Regions from separate parts of the Microbacterium sp. NPDC058389 genome, predicted to be linked through region 1. Evidence: riboswitches for the same ligand, from Rfam matches in the RefSeq annotation. Region 1 holds a riboswitch; the other holds the start of a gene.
What was found. Region 1 has a riboswitch for thiamine pyrophosphate ahead of thiM (hydroxyethylthiazole kinase). Riboswitches for the same ligand answer to the same signal wherever they lie in the genome.
Positions count from the first base shown of each region.

Region 2: another riboswitch for thiamine pyrophosphate. It lies ahead of ACFWJ8_RS06450 (ECF transporter S component); the one in region 1 lies ahead of thiM (hydroxyethylthiazole kinase).

Region 1 covers NZ_JBHXJQ010000006.1:73,206-81,076, forward strand. Annotated here, with positions in the region: gene ACFWJ8_RS10130 (DNA polymerase III subunit gamma and tau) at 1-2,175, opposite strand, end outside; TPP riboswitch at 2,263-2,357, shown strand; gene thiM (hydroxyethylthiazole kinase) at 2,348-3,169, shown strand; gene thiE (thiamine phosphate synthase) at 3,166-3,822, shown strand; gene thiD (bifunctional hydroxymethylpyrimidine kinase/phosphomethylpyrimidine kinase) at 3,819-5,264, shown strand; gene ACFWJ8_RS10150 (YdeI family protein) at 5,337-6,008, shown strand; gene ACFWJ8_RS10155 (glycoside hydrolase family 65 protein) at 6,047-7,871, opposite strand, start outside.
Region 2 covers NZ_JBHXJQ010000003.1:270,925-278,795, reverse strand. Annotated here, with positions in the region: gene ACFWJ8_RS06470 (phosphotransferase) at 1-273, shown strand, start outside; gene ACFWJ8_RS06465 (SRPBCC domain-containing protein) at 270-776, shown strand; gene ACFWJ8_RS06460 (energy-coupling factor transporter transmembrane component T family protein) at 799-1,596, opposite strand; gene ACFWJ8_RS06455 (ABC transporter ATP-binding protein) at 1,593-3,086, opposite strand; gene ACFWJ8_RS06450 (ECF transporter S component) at 3,088-3,732, opposite strand; TPP riboswitch at 3,725-3,834, opposite strand; gene ACFWJ8_RS06445 (D-alanyl-D-alanine carboxypeptidase family protein) at 3,873-5,588, shown strand; gene ACFWJ8_RS06440 (aldo/keto reductase) at 5,605-6,567, opposite strand; gene ACFWJ8_RS06435 (enolase C-terminal domain-like protein) at 6,554-7,849, opposite strand.

The sequences.
Region 1 (7,871 bases):
CACCGTGGGCGGCACCGGGACGTCGACAGGCGCACCCGACTCGTCGATGCCCAGATCGTCGTCGGGCTCGTCGTCGCGCTCGACTGCGGGCGCCAGCTCGGTGCGCGGCAGCACGTCGCCGTCGTGAGGGACGTCCTGGGGCGGAGCCAGGGTCGCGACGCGGGCGCGCGCCGCGTCTTCGGGCTCGTCGTCGACGGCGAACTGGCCCATGCTCGGCATCGCCGCGGGGCCGGGATCGGGCGGCGGGGCGTCGTCGTCGGACGGGATCGGCGCGACGGCCCAGTCGGTGACCGGTGCGGCCGCCGCCGGGGCTGCGGAGGCGGATGCCGCACCCCGCGGTGCCGGAGCGCTCGGCGCCGATGCGTTCGACGCCGACGCGCGCGGCGTGGAAGGCCGGGGCGGGGCGGAAGACGCGGGCGGGGCGGAGGACCCGGACGGGGCCGAGGACCCGGAGGCTGCGGGGGGCCCGGCGGGGGCGGCCTGCGCCCGTGGGGCTGCGGCAGCCACCGGCGCGGCGGCAGAGGCGGACGCGGCAGCCGCAGCGGCGGCAGGTGCCGAGGGGCCTCCGGCCGCCGGCGCAGACGCGGGAGCCGACCCGGCTCCCCCGGACCCTGACCCGGGCTCGGCGAGCCGGGGCAGGAACTTCACCTGGCTGCCGAACACCTGCTCGATGGCGCTGCGCACGTCGAGGAACGCCCCCTGGCCATGCGGCTTGGGCTTGAACTTCGTGAGGTCGCCCGCGCTGGAGAACTCCAGGGCGACCACATGGTCGTCGCCCTGGGCCGTGACGGCGATGGGCCGCGAGCCCGTCGCGACCATCCACGACGACCGGCTGATGCCCTCGAGGCGGGTGAGCACCTCGGGCCACGCCGCGACGAGGCTGTCGGTCGTGAGCTCGCGCGGGGCGGCGACCACGGGCTCCGGCGCGGAGACGGGAGCGGCAGGCGCGGAGACGGGAGCGGCAGGCACAGAACCGGCCGTGGATGGCGCTTCGGCGCGCTCGCCCCTCGCCCGCTCGGCCACCGGTGCGGCTGCAGCGGTCGGAGCCGACGGGATCGCAGGAGCCGCGGCATCCGCTCCCCTCGCCAGCACGCGGGCGACCATCAGCTCGAGCTGGAGTCGCGGCGAGGTGGCTCCGGTCATGTCGTCGAGCGTCGCGACGACGAGGTCGGCGATGCGCGACAGCCGCGACGTGCCGAAAGCGTCGGCCTGACGCTGCTTGCGCGCGAGGTCTTCGGCCGAGACGCCGCGGAGCACGGCGGCGGCACCCTGACCGGTCGCGGCGACCACGATGAGGTCGCGCAGGCGCTCGAGCAGGTCGTCGACGAAGCGGCGCGGATCCTGACCGGTCTGCACGACGCGGTCGACCGCCGAGAAGGCCGCCGCGGCGTCGGACGAGCCGAACGCGTCGATGACCTCGTCGAGCAGTTCATCGGGTGTGTACCCGAGCAGTGCGACGGCGCGGGCGTAGGTGACCTTGGCGTCGTCGGAGCCGGCGATCAGCTGGTCGAGCAGCGACAGCGTGTCACGCGGCGAGCCGCCGCCGGCGCGCACCACGAGCGGCAGCACGCCCGGCTCGACCGCCACGTGCTCCTGCGTGCACAGCTGCTCGACGTACTCGAGCATCGCCGCGGGCGGCACGAGCCGGAACGGGTAGTGGTGCGTGCGCGAGCGGATCGTGCCGATGACCTTCTCGGGCTCGGTCGTCGCGAAGATGAACTTGACGTGGTCCGGGGGCTCTTCGACGAGCTTGAGCAGCGCGTTGAAGCCCTGCGGCGTCACCATGTGCGCCTCGTCGAGGATGAAGATCTTGAACCGGTCGCGAGCCGGGGCGAACACGGCGCGCTCGCGCAGGTCGCGCGCGTCGTCGACGCCGTTGTGACTCGCCGCGTCGATCTCGACCACGTCGAGCGACCCGCCGCCGCCGCGGCCGAGCTCGATGCAGCTGTCGCACTTTCCGCACGGGACGTCGGTCGGACCCTCGGCGCAGTTGAGGCAGCGCGCCAGGATGCGGGCGGACGTCGTCTTGCCGCACCCGCGGGGGCCGGAGAACAGGTAGGCGTGGCCGACCCGGTCGCCGCGCAGCGCGGTCATCAGCGGCTCGGTGACCTGACCCTGCCCGATCATCTCGCCGAACGACTCGGGCCGGTAGCGGCGGTAGAGGGCTGTGGTCACACCCCCAGCCTACGGCGTGGTCCCGACACTTCGGCAGGCGCGGCGCATCGCATCGGTGCGGCCGATCACGGGCCTGCTAGATTGCTCGGCAGTGACACGGGGTGCCCGCATGGCGGGCTGAGAACACACCCGTCGAACCTGATCTCGATCATGCGAGCGAAGGGATGTCGCGATGAACACGCGCGCCGCCACCGTCCACCTGTCCCCCTCCGACGCGCTCACCGCGCTGCGGGATGCCACACCGCTCGTGCAGTGCATCACCAACGCCGTGGTGACCGGCTTCACGGCCAACGTTCTCCTCGCCGTCGGCGCCGCGCCCGCGATGTGCGACCTGCCCGGCGAGGCGGGCCTGTTCGCCGGCATCGCCGACGGCGTGCTCGTGAACCTCGGGACCCCGGGCGCCGAGCAGCGCGACGGCGCCCGCGAGGCCGTGCGGGCGACCGAGCGCTGGGTGCTCGATCCGGTCGCGGTCGGTGCCCTGCCCGTCCGCACCGCGTTCGCCGCCGAACTGCTGGAGCACCGGCCCGCGATCATCCGCGGCAACGCGTCCGAGATCCTCGCGCTCGCGGGCGCCGGGGCCGGCGGTCGCGGGGTGGACGCCACGGAGGGCACGGATGCCGCGGCCGGCGCCGCCCGCGAGCTCGCGCTGCGCACCAGCGGCGTCGTGGCGGTGTCGGGTCCCGTCGACCTCGTGACGGACGGCACGGAGGTCGTCCGGATCGGCGGGGGCGACGCCCTGCTGACCCGCGTGACCGGCGGCGGATGCTCTCTCGGCGCCGTCATGGCCGCGTTCCTCGGCGTGTGCCGGCCGCTCGACGCGGCGGTGGCGGCATCCGCCCTCTACGCCGCCGCGTCGGAGCGCGCGGCCGCCCGCTCCGACGGACCGGGCTCGTTCGCCGTCGCGCTGCTGGATGCGCTGGACGCGGTGCGCCCGGCCGATCTCGACGGCCGCGCGGTCGCCGAGACCGCCGTCGAGACGGCGGGCGCCCGATGAGCCTGCAGCTGCACTTCGTCACCGACGACCGGCTGCCGTTCGACCGCACGAGGGACGTCGTCTCCGCGGCGGTCGACGCCGGGGTCGATGTCGTCCAGCTGCGCGTCAAGGGCGGCACGGCGCGCGACCTGCTCGCACAGACGGTCGCGCTGTCGGACGTCGTGGCCGGACGCGCGCTGTTCGTGGTCGACGATCGCGTCGACATCGTGCTCGCGGCCCGCGACGCGGGCGCACGCGTCGACGGCGTCCATCTCGGGCAGAGCGACCTGCCGCCCCAGGCGGCGCGCCGCCTGCTCGGCGACGACGCGTACGTCGGCTGGACGGCCAACACCCCAGCCCACCTCGCGGCCGCCGCCGCGTTCCCGGCGGGAACCCTCGACTATCTCGGCGTCGGCGTCATCCGGCCGACGTCGACCAAACCCGACCACCCGCCGGCGCTCGGCGTCGACGGCTTCGGCCGGCTGGCGGCCGCCGCGGCGCTCCCGTGCGTCGCGATCGGCGGCATCGGCATCGACGACATCGCACCGCTGCGCGACGCGGGCGCGGCCGGCGTCGCCGTCGTGTCGCTGCTGTCGGCCGCCGAGGATCCGGCGGCGACCGCACGCGAGCTGCGCCGGGCGGCCGACGCCACGACGGCCGGGGTCGTGCGATGAGCGGCATCCCCCGCGTCCTCAGCATCGCCGGGACCGACCCGACCGGCGGTGCCGGCATCCAGGCCGACCTCAAGACGATCGGGGCGCTGGGCGGTTACGGCATGGCTGTCGTCACGGCGCTCGTCGCGCAGAACACCCGTGGCGTGCGCGAGGTCCACGTGCCGCCGACGGCCTTCCTCCAGGCGCAGCTCGACGCCGTGTCGGACGACGTCGAGATCGACGCCGTCAAGATCGGGATGCTGCAGGACGCCGCGATCATCGGCGTCGTCCGTTCCTGGCTCGCCCGCGTGCGGCCCCCGGTCGTCGTGCTCGACCCGGTGATGGTCGCCACGAGCGGCGACCGGCTGCTCGACGCAGCGGCCGAGCACGCGCTGCGCGCGCTGTGCGCGGATGCCGATCTCGTCACCCCGAACCTCGCCGAGCTCGCCGTGCTGACAGGCCTCCCCGTCGCCACCACGTGGGCGGACGCCCTCGACGCCGCACGTCGTCTGCACGAGACCACCGGCACGCTGGTGCTGCTCAAGGGCGGCCACCTCGACGGCGCCGAATGCCCGGACGCGCTCGTCGGCCCCGGTGGCGTGCACGAGGTCGCCGGCCACCGGGTCGCGACGCGCAACACGCACGGCACCGGTTGCTCGCTGTCGTCGGCCATGGCGACGCTGCGCGCGGGCGGCGCCACGTGGCCCGATGCCCTCGTGCGCGCCAAGCAATGGCTCACGGGCGCGCTCGCCCACGCCGATGCGCTGCGCGTCGGACAGGGCAACGGCCCGATCGACCACTTCCACGCGCTGCGGACCCCCGCGTCGCCGGCATGGTCGGCGGAGGTGTGGGATGCCGCCGCTGCCGTCCGGGCGGACATCGAGGCGTGCGCGTTCGTGCGGGGCCTCGGCGACGGGTCGCTGGAGCGTCACGCGTTCACGTGGTATCTCGCGCAGGACGCGCGCTATCTGGGCGAGTACGCGCGCCTGCTGGCCCGCGCGAGCGCCCTCGCGCCGACCCCGGACGAGCAGGCCTTCTGGGCCGGGTCCGCCCGATCCGCCCTCGTCGAGGAGCAGCGGCTGCACGACACCCACCTCGCCGGCCGACCGTCCGCAGAACCGGCACCGACCACGCGCGCGTACACGAACCACCTGCACGCGTCGACCCGGACGTACGGTGAGCTCGTGGCTGCGCTGCTCCCCTGCTTCTGGATCTACGCCGACCTCGGCACGCGGCTGACCGCAGCCCGTCATGCCTCCCACCCGTACGACGACTGGCTTGCGGCCTACGGCGATCCCGCGTTCGCCGAGGCCACCGCGCAGGCGGTGCGGATCGCGAATGCCGCAGCCCGGGGCGCGTCCATCTCCGAGCGCGCCCGCATGTCGGAGGCGTTCCGGCGATCGGCCGAGTTCGAGCTGCTGTTCTTCGAGGCGCCGGCCGACGTCGTCCTGGCGAGAGGCTGATCCGCGCCGGTGACCCGCGATGCGATGCGCTGAGCCTGCCGAAGTGTCGGCCTCGGCTGGCAGACTCGGCGCATGGCGATGATCGGCACCCCCGGCGGCACCTCAGAGCGGCCGGCCGTCTTCTTCTCGGGGCCTGACGAGTTCCGCGCGTGGCTGGAGGCCAACCACGACTCGGCCACCGAGCTGTGGATGGGCCTGTACAAGAAGCACGTCGCCGAACGCCCGCTGACGTGGGAGCAGGCGGTTCCCGTCGCGCTCTGCTTCGGCTGGATCGACTCGGTGGCGCAGCGCATCGACGACGACGCCGTGCGCCAGCGCTGGTCGCCGCGCAAGCCCTCGAGCAACTGGTCGAAGGTGAACATCGAACTCGTCGAGCAGCTCACCGCCCAGGGACTCATGACCGAGGCGGGGCTCGCGGCCTACGCCCGGCGCCGAGAGGACCGCACCGGCGTGTACTCGCACGAGAACCCCGGTCAGGAGCTGCCGCCCGAGTGGTCCGCCCGCGTCGCGGCGGACGCCGCGGCCTCCGCGTTCCTCGACGCGGCCACCCCGACCTACCGCCGGCAGGTCGTCCACTGGGTGCTCTCGGCCAAGCAGGAGGCCACGCGCGAGCGGCGGCTCGCCCAGCTCATCGAGGACAGCGCGGCCGGCGAGGTCGTGCCGTTCCAGCGCTACGGCGAGCTGCCCAAGTGGGTCGTGCGCGCCGCCGAGGCCGCTCGCGCCGCAGCCGCCGCCCAGGACTGAGCGGCGGCATCCGGCCATCGGCGCGAGCCGGCCGCAGGTCAGTCGTGCGCGGCCGTCTCGGAGTCGGCGACGATGATGGGGATCGTCGAGGTCACCGTCGGCACCGAGGCCGACAGCAGCGAGCCGTCCTCGCGGCGTGCTTCGCCGAGCGTGCGCAGCGTGGGACGCCCCGGGATCACCGGCCCCTGGCCGTCCAGCGCCACCACGACCTCTTCGCCCGCGCCGACGACGTAGCCGACGCCGCGCACGCTGAAGCCGACGGGGTCGCCCTCGCCTGCCTTCACGTGCAGCTCGTCGCGCGTGACGGTGACGGTCAGCGGCGTGCCGTGCCAGTGGAGCGTGAACTCCAGCGACGGCCACGCGGCGGGAAGCCGGGGATCGAACGACAGCTCGCCGAAGTGGTCGCGCATGCCGCCGAAGCCCGACACCAGCGCCGTCCACACCCCGCCCGCCGAGGCCACGTGCACGCCGTCGGACGCGTTGTGGTGCAGGTCGGCGAGGTCGACGAAGATCGACTGCCGGAAGTAGTCCAGCGCCAGGTCCTGATACCCGACCTCGGCCGCCAGGATCGACTGCACGACCGCCGACAGCGTCGAGTCGCCCGTCGTCAGCGGGTCGTAGTACTCGAAGTCGGCGAGCTTGTCCTCGGGCGAGAAGTGGTTGCCCTGCAGGAAGAGGGCGAGGACGACGTCGGCCTGCTTGAGCACCTGGTACCGGTAGATCACCAGCGGGTGGAAGTGCAGCAGCAGCGGCCGCTTGTCGGCCGGCGTGTTCTCCAGGTCCCACACCTCGCGCTCGAGGAACACGTGGTCCTGCGGGTGGATGCCGAGGCTCGGGCTGAACGGGATGTGCATGGCCTCGGCGGCCCGGTCCCACGCCTCGGGCTCGCCCGGTTCGAGGGCCAGGCGGTCGACCATCTGCCGGTACACCTCGCCGTCGAGCTCCGCCATCTCACGGACGGTGCGCGCCGCGAAGCGCAGGTTGAAGCGGGCCATGACGTTCGTGAACAGGTTGTCGTTGACGACAGTCGTGTACTCGTCGGGGCCGGTGACGCCGTGGATGTGGAAGACCTCGCCCTCGCCGGCCTCGTTGGCGTCCGCCACGCCGTCGCTCGAGCGCCAGAAACCGAGCGTCGCCCACAGCCGGGCCGTCTCGACCGCGATGTCGACGCCCTCGCGGTGCAGGAACTCGTCGTCGCCCGTGGCGCGCACGTACTTCGCCAGCGCGAAGCTCACGTCGGCGTTGATGTGGTACTGCGCGGTCCCGGCGGCGTAGTACGCCGACGCCTCCTCGCCGTTGATGGTGCGCCAGGGGAACAGCGCGCCGGCCTCGTTGAGCTGGAACGCCCGGCGGCGGGCGGCGGGCAGCATGAGGTAGCGCATGCGCAGCGCGTTGCGCGCCCACAGCGGCGTCGTGTACGCGAGGAACGGGAGCACGTAGATCTCGGTGTCCCAGAAGTAGTGGCCGGAGTAGCCCGAGCCGGTCATGCCCTTGGCGGGGACGCCCTGGCCGTCGGCGCGCGCCGCGGCCTGCGCGAGCTGGAACAGGCACCAGCGCGTGGCCTGCTGCAGGTCGTCGTGACCGCCGATGCGCACGTCCGAGCGCTCCCAGAACCCGTCGAGCCACGCGCGCTGGCGCGCGCGGATCGCGTCGACGCCCTCGCCCAGCGCGCGGTCGAGCGTGCGACGGCAGCGGTCGATCAGCTCGCGCGCCGGCACGCCGCGTGACGTGTGATAGCTGACGAGCTTCGTGACCTTCACCGGCACGCCGGCCTTGGCCTGCACGCGGAAGACGTTCTTGGCGATGTCGGGCTCGATGAGCGAGCGCGCGCTGTACTCGTTCCCGGTCTCGACCAGGTGGTCG
Region 2 (7,871 bases), on a different contig from region 1:
CTGCGCGAGGCGCCGCGGATCGACCGGCTCGTCGTGTGCCACGGCGACGCCTGCATGCCGAACACGCTGATCGGCGACGACGGCCGGTGGAGCGGCCACGTGGACCTCGGCGCGCTCGGGGTCGGTGACCGCTGGGCCGACATCGCCGTGGCGTCGATGTCGACCGTCTGGAACTATGGCGAGGGATGGGAGGACGCACTCATCGAGGCCTACGGCGTCGAGCCCGACCGCGGGCGACTCGCCTACTACCGGGAGCTGTGGAACGCGACATGACCGACATCACCGGCACCGTCACCAAGATCGACGGGCATGCGAACCTCGTGATCCTGCGGCGCTTCGCCGCGACCGCCGACGAGGTGTGGCGCGAGCTCACCGAGTCCGCACTTCTGGAGCGGTGGATCGGGCGCTGGGAAGGCGACCCCCGCAGCGGGCACGTCACCTTCTACATGACGGCGGAGGCCGAGGACGCCCCGCCCGCCGAGTACACGATCCACGAATGCGACCGGCCACGGCGGTTCGCCGGCGACACCGCCCCCGACGCGGGCGGCTGGCACCTGTGGTTCGAGCTGGCCGAGGACTCCCCCGGCGACACCGTGCTGACCTTCGGGCAGCGGCTCGACGTGGGCGACGACGTCGGCTCGATCGGCCCGGGCTGGGAGTACTACCTCGACCGGCTCGTCGCCGCCCGCGCGGGCGTCGACGTCGCCACCGTGGACTGGGACGACTACTTCCCCGCGCTGCAGCCGGCCTACGAGCGCCTGGTCGCCGCGGACTGATCGGCGGCGCCCCGCCGGCGCGTCACGACCAGACGAAGCGGAAGGTGCCCGCCGCCACCGCGGCGCCGATCGCGAGAGCCATGATGGCGACCCCGCCCCCGAGGGCCACGGCATCGCGCACGTGCAGCCGAGACGGGCGCGACCACGTGCGCGGGATGCCGGAGCCGAAGCCCCGCGCCTCCATCGCGGTCGCGAGCTTGGTGCCGCGACGCACCGCGAACACGAGCAGCACGAACGCCATGGAGAAGAAGCGACGGACTGCGCCGGTGTCGCCGACTCCGCGGGCACGGCGGGCGAGGCCCATGCTGCGCCAGTCGTCGAGGAACAGCCCGAGCGTGCGGGTGCCGGCGAGCACGCCGAGCACGAACCGCGACGGCAGCTTCGCAACCTGCGCGAGCGCGTCCGCGAGCTCGGTCGGATCGGTGCGGCCGAACAGGAGGATCGTCGGCAGTGCGAGCGCGACCACGCGCAGGCACACCGCGACAGCCAGGGCGATGGAGTCGTCGCTGATCGTCGCGTACCCGAACGACCAGTACACGCGGCCGCCGGGCTCGGCGTACAGCAGCATGCTGAGGCCGGCAACGGGCGCGAACACCAGGATCGGCAGCATCCGCTTCAGCAGCGTCGTGACGGGAAGCCCCGTCAGCGGCAGGCACGCGAGCTGCAGCACGATCGCGGCGAGCGCGCTCGTGATGTCGATCGAGGCGAACAGCGGCACCGACAGCAGCAGCGCCAGCACGACCTTGGTGACCGGGTTCACGCCGTCGAGCCACGCCGGCCGGGTCTCGACCGCGGGCGCATCCGCGGCGAGCACGGTCACGACGCCACCCCCACGGGCATCCCGAGGTCGATGCGGTGCGCGCCGAGGTGGCGCAGCACGTCGTCGTCGTGCGTGACGGCGACGACGGTCGTGCCGGCGGCGATCTCGGACTGCAGCAGGGCGACGAGCTCGACCCAGCCGCGGCGGTCCTGGCCGAACGTGGGCTCGTCGAGCACGATCACCGGCGGGGCGTCGGCGAGCACGGTGGCCACCGACAGCCGCCGCTTCTGGCCGCCCGACAGCGTGAAGGGGTTCGCGAGCGCGAGCGGCGCGAGGTGCAGCCGCTCGAGCAGCTCGTCGACGATCACGTCGACGTCGGCCGCAGCGATGCCGCGCGAGCGGGGGCCGATGGCCAGCTCGTCGCGCACGGTCGAGGCGAGGAACTGGTGCTCGGGCTCCTGGAACACGGTGCCGATGCGGGTCAGCAGCTCCCGTGAGGTCCACCGCGAGGGGCGCCGGCCCGACCGCCCCGCGAGCTGCGGCGCGGCCAGCACCTCTCCCGCGGCTTCGGGGAGCAGACCGGCGAGCGTCAGGGCGAGCGTCGACTTGCCTGCGCCGTTGGGTCCGACGATGCCTGTCGCGGCACCTCGCGGCACGTGCACCTCGAGCCCCGCACGCACGATCGTGCGACGGTCCCGCGAGACGGACAGACCGGATGCCGCCACCGCCGCCTCGACGTCGCCGCCGGTCGTGTCGAGCACGGGCAGGTCGATCGGCCGGCCCGGGACCCAGACGCCCGCGGCTGCGAGCTCGTCGCCGACGCGTGCGAACACCTCTGCGGGAGGCCCGTCGGCGAGGAGGCCGCCCTCGGCGCCGACGACGATGACGCGGTGCATGAGGTCGGCCCACACCTCGGTGCGGTGCTCGATGACGACGAGCGTCGCACCGCTCTCCCCGACGGCGTGCTCGACCGCCGCGCGCACCTCGCGCACCCCTTCGGGGTCGAGGTTGGCCGTCGGTTCGTCCAGCAGCAGCACGCCCGGCCGCATCGCGAGCACGCCGGCGAGCGCGAGGCGCTGCTTCTGCCCGCCCGAGAGCGCCTTGGTCGCCCGGCCGAGCGGCACGTCGAGCCCGACGGCGCCGAGGGCCTCCGCGACACGGGACGGGATCTCGGATGCCGCGACGCCGAGGTTCTCGCAGCCGAAGGCCACGTCGTCGCCCACCTTCGACAGCACGACGCCCGAGTCGGGGTCCTGCAGCACGAGCCCGACGCGCCCGCGCTGCGTCTCGGGGCGGACGCCGTCGACGAGCAGCATGCCGGTCTCGTCGCCCTCGTCGGCACCGCCGAGCAGCCCCGCGATTCCCGCGAGGAGCGTCGACTTGCCCGCACCGGATGCGCCCAGCAGCAGCACGCGCTGGCCCGGCTCGATCGTGAACGACACGTCGTGCACGGCCGGCGCGCGGCGCCCCGCATAGCGCCAGCCCCAGTCGGCGGCCGTGATGCCCGCGGGTCCGCTGCGGCCGGCCGGGCGGGCCGACGACGCCGCCACGTCAGACCTCGCGTCGCGCTTCGCGTCCGGCGGCGAACCTGTTCAGCGCACCGGTGGCGGCGAGCGCCCGCACCGCGAACCAGCCGACGAGGCCCGCGAGCAGCGCCCCCGACACGACGAGCGAGACCAGGTAGATCACGTTGAACTCGACGGTCTTGAGGATGTTGGGCGAGCTGCCGTAGAACAGCTCGAACACCCACGCGCCGACGGCGGCGCCGATACCGGCGAGCATCGCGACGGGCAGCGTGAAGCGGCGGTACAGGAACACCGCGAAGATCAGCTCGGCACCGAGTCCCTGAACCAGGCCGGACAGCAGCGTCGAGACGCCCCACACGTTGCCGATGAGCATGGAGACGATCGCGGCGATCACCTCGACGAGCAGCGCAGCTCCGGGCTTGCGGATGACGAGGCCGCCGATCACGCCGCCGATGAGCCAGATGCCGACGGCGAGGCCGCCGAGTCCGGGCGTGAGGCCGTCCATCGCGGTGAACCAGGCGTAGCCGACGGTGTTCCAGGCCCAGAAGACGAGGCCGATCGCGACGCCGAGGACGGCGGCGACGACGATGTCGACGACGCGCCAGCGAAGGCGGTGCGAGGTCGCGGATGCCCCTGCGGCGGTGGCCGATGCGGACGTGGACGCGTGCATGTGTTCTCCTCCCTGCGCCGGCATGATCCGGATCAGGTTCGACGGTCGAAGCGTGGGTCGCTTCCTCTCAGCCCGGCTCACCGGACTCCCGTGGTTGTGGCGACGAGTATACCGCCGGCCAGGCAAGGTATCTTTGGCAAGTGACTCCGGACGACGTTCCTGCGCCCTCGCGCCGTGAGCGTCGTGCGCGCACGGGCGAGATCGCGACGTCGCCCGATGGCGTGCTCACGATCCCCGAGGCCGGACCGGATGCCGCCTCCCGCGGCAGCAGCACGGTTCCTGTCGACACGGCCGCCGTGCCGACGTCGATCGCCGCCGCCCCGTTGAGCGGACCCGCCACGCCGGCGCTCCCGGTGTTCGACCCCGCGCCGGCCGCCGACGCCGCACCCGCGGGCTTCACCGACACCGCGCCCGCGCCTGTGACGCCCGAAGCCACCGCGGCCGCCGATCCCGACCCCGCTTCGTTCGTCGCACCGGGCCCCGACCCGGACGACGCACCCGGGCCGACGGCATCCACGTCCACCGGTGCCGCGCTGTCGTGGGTCGACCCGTCCGCCGTCGGCCGCGTGGCCGCGCCGGACGACCTCGCCGCTGCGGCGACGCCGTACGTCGCGGTCGAGGCCGACCTGCTCGCCGACGCACCCCATCGCTCGCCGCTGCGCGCCGGCGTGGTGGTGCCGACCCTCGCGATCGCCGCGGTGCTCGCGGCCTACGCGGGCACGACGCTGCTGTGGCCGCTGAACGCCGTCGCGCCGACGATCACCGCGATCCAGGTGCAGCCCGTCGCCGCGCCCGCCGCGGTGCCCGTGTGGCCCGCGCAAGGCAGCGCCGCCGAGGCCGTCGAAGGCATCGGCACCCTCGCCTCCACCCCCGACGCCGACGCGATCGCGAGCATCACCAAGGTCGTCACCGCGCTCGTGGTGCTCGACGAGATGCCGCTCGCGGTGGGCGAGCAGGGCCCCGAGTACCGCTTCTCCGCCGCCGATCGCAACGCCTACTGGCAGTACCTGCGACAGGGCGAGTCGGCCCTCGACGTCCCCGCGGGCGGAACGCTCACCGAGTACCAGCTGCTGCAGGGCATGCTCATCGGCTCAGCCGGCAATTACGCCGACCGGCTGGCGCAGAGCCTCTTCCCCTCGGACGCCGTGTACGCGTCGGCGGCGAACAAGTGGCTCGCCGCCCACGGCGTGCCCGGCATCACCCTGTACGAGCCGACCGGCATCGACAAGCGCAACACCGCGAGCCCGGAGTCGCTCATCCCGCTCGCTCAGAAGGCCCTCGCGAACCCCGTGATCGCTGAGATCGTCGCGCAGAAGTCAGTCGACCTGCCGGGGGCGGGAACGGTCGAGAACACGAACGGCCTCCTCGCCGACCCGGGCGTCATCGGCCTCAAGACGGGCACGCTCGACGCGTGGAACCTGCTGTCGGCGAAGGACATCGCGATCGGCGACACGACCGTCCGCCTGTACGCCTCGGTGCTCGGCCAGCCCGACGATGCCGCGCGCCTGGCGGCGTCACGCGCGATCTACGCGCAGCTCGAGCAGGAGCTGCAGCTGAAGCCGTCGGTCGAGGCAGGCACCGTCGCCGGCATCGTCGAGACCCGCTGGGGCGACAAGGTCGACGTGGTCTCGTCGGGCGATGCGTCGGTGATCCTCTGGAACGGCGGCGTCGGCACGGTCGCGACGACGTTCTCCCTCGGCGACGCCCGCGACTCGGGCGACACCGTCGGCTCGTTGCAGGTCACGGGGCCGCTCGACGGCGCCACGGTCGATCTGAAGCTCGCCGGCGACGTCTCCGACCCGTCGCCGTGGTGGCGCCTGACGCACCCGCTCGACCTCTTCGGCCTGAACGACTGACGCGGCGCCGCGCCCGTCAGCGGATGAGGCCCTCCGCAGCGAGGTCGTCCCACAGCACCGCCGGGATGTCGACGGCCATCAGCTCTGCGTTGCGCCGCAGCTGCTCGGGGCGACTGCCGCCCACGACGACCGAGCGCACCGCGGGGTCGCGGAGCGTGAACTGCACAGCGGCCGCCGGCAGCGGGACGCCGTGCGCGCGGCACACGGCGAGGACGCGCTGCAGACGGTCCCACAGTTCGTCGGGCATGCGCCCGTACTCGTAGCGGTCGTCGCGCGACGGCTCGTCCTTGGCGAGCAGGCCGGAGTTGAACACGGACGCGGCGACCACGCCGGTCCCGCGCTCGTGGCACGCCGGCAGCACTTCGTCGGCCGCGGACTGCTCCAGCAGCGTGTACCGGCCCGCGATCATGATGAGGTCGAGGTCGGCGCCCTCGACGGCGGCGGCGAGCGCCGACGACACCATCGACCCGATGCCGACGGCATCCACCGCTCCCTCGTCGCGCAGCCCCTGCAGCGCGGGGAACGCCTCGCGCAGCGCCAGGTCGAGGTCGTGCCGCTCGGGGTCGTGCAGGTACAGGACGTCGAGGCGGTCGAGCCCCAGGCGCTCGAGCGACTCGTCGAGGCTCGCGCGGATGCCGGCGGCCGAGAAGTCCCACTCGCGCCGCAGCGTTGTCGGCACGTGGAAGTCCGCGGCGAGGTCGAGCCCGCCGCCGTCGTCGGGGTTCGGGCGCAGCAGCCGCCCGGCCTTCGTCGAGATGACGAACTCGTCGCGGGGCTTCGTGCGCAGGAAGGCGCCGAGGCGCCGTTCCGAGAGTCCGAGGCCGTAGTGCGGCGCGGTGTCGAAGTAGCGGATGCCGGCGTCCCAGGCCGCGTCGAGGATCGCCCAGGCCTGCTCGTCGGTGAGTTCGCGGAACAGGTTGCCGACGTTCGCGGCGCCGTACCCCAGTCGGGTGAGGGCGGGCAGTTCAGGCTGCGGCATCCACTGCTCCGAACGTGTAGGCGGTGCGGCTGGCGGCCTTCATCTCCATGCCGGCGCCGGGCGCGAGTGGCGCGACGTAGACGCCGCCGCGCACCTCAGTGGGCACGACGAAGTGCTCGTGCAGGTGGTCGACGTACTCGATCATGCGCCCGTCGCGGCTGGCGCTGACGGCGACGAAGTCGAACATCGACAGGTGCTGCACCGCCTCGCACAGCCCGACGCCGCCGGCATGCGGGCACACCGGCACGCCGAACTTCGCCGCGAGCAGCAGGTTGGCGATGTTCTCGTTGACCCCGCCCACCCGTACGGCGTCGATCTGCATGACCGAGAGGGCGCCCGCCTGCAGCAGCTGCTTGAAGATCACGCGGTTCTGCGCGTGCTCACCGGTCGCGACGCGCACGGGGGCGACCCCGCGCGCGATCTCGGCGTGGCCCAGCACGTCGTCGGGGCTCGTGGGCTCCTCGATCCACGCGAGGTCGAACGGTGCGAGCGCGTTCACCCACGCGATCGCCTCGGACGGCTCCCAGCGCTGGTTGGCGTCGATCGCGATCGGGTACCCGTCGCCGCACGTCTCACGGGCGATGCGCAGGCGGCGGATGTCGTCGTCGAGGTCGGCGCCGACCTTGAGCTTGATCTGTCCGAAGCCGTCGGCGATCGCTTCGCGGCACAGCCGGGCGAGCTTCTCGTCGGAGTAGCCGAGCCAGCCGGGGCTCGTCGTGTAGGCCGGGAACCCGGTGGCGAGCAGCTCCTGCTCGCGCTGCGCGCGGCCCGGCTCGGCGGCCCGGAGGATCGCGAGCGCCTCCTCGGGAGTGAGGGCGTTCGTGAGGTACCGGAAGTCGACGAGATCGACGAGCTCCTCGGGAGTCATGCGCGAGAGCAGCCGCCACAGCGGCAGGCCGGCGCGCTTGGCCTTGAGGTCCCACAGGGCGTTCACGACGGCGCCGATGGCCATGTGCATGACGCCCTTCTCGGGGCCGAGCCATCGCAGCTGCGAGTCGCCGATGAGCTCCCGGTTGATGGCACCCATGTCCGCGAGCAGCGGCTCCACCTCGCGTCCGACGAGGTGCCCGGCCAGCGCGTCGAGGGCGGCGACCTGCACGTCGTTGCCCCGGCCGATGGTGAAGACGAACGCGTGCCCGTCGACGCCGTCTGAAGCATCCGTCACAATCCTCAGATAGGCGGCGGAGTAGTCGGGGTCGGGGTTCATCGCGTCGGAGCCGTCGAGGCTCAACGACGTGGGGAATCGGATGTCTGTCGTCTCGAACGCGACGATGCGGCTCACGATAGCGGTTCTCCTGCGGTAG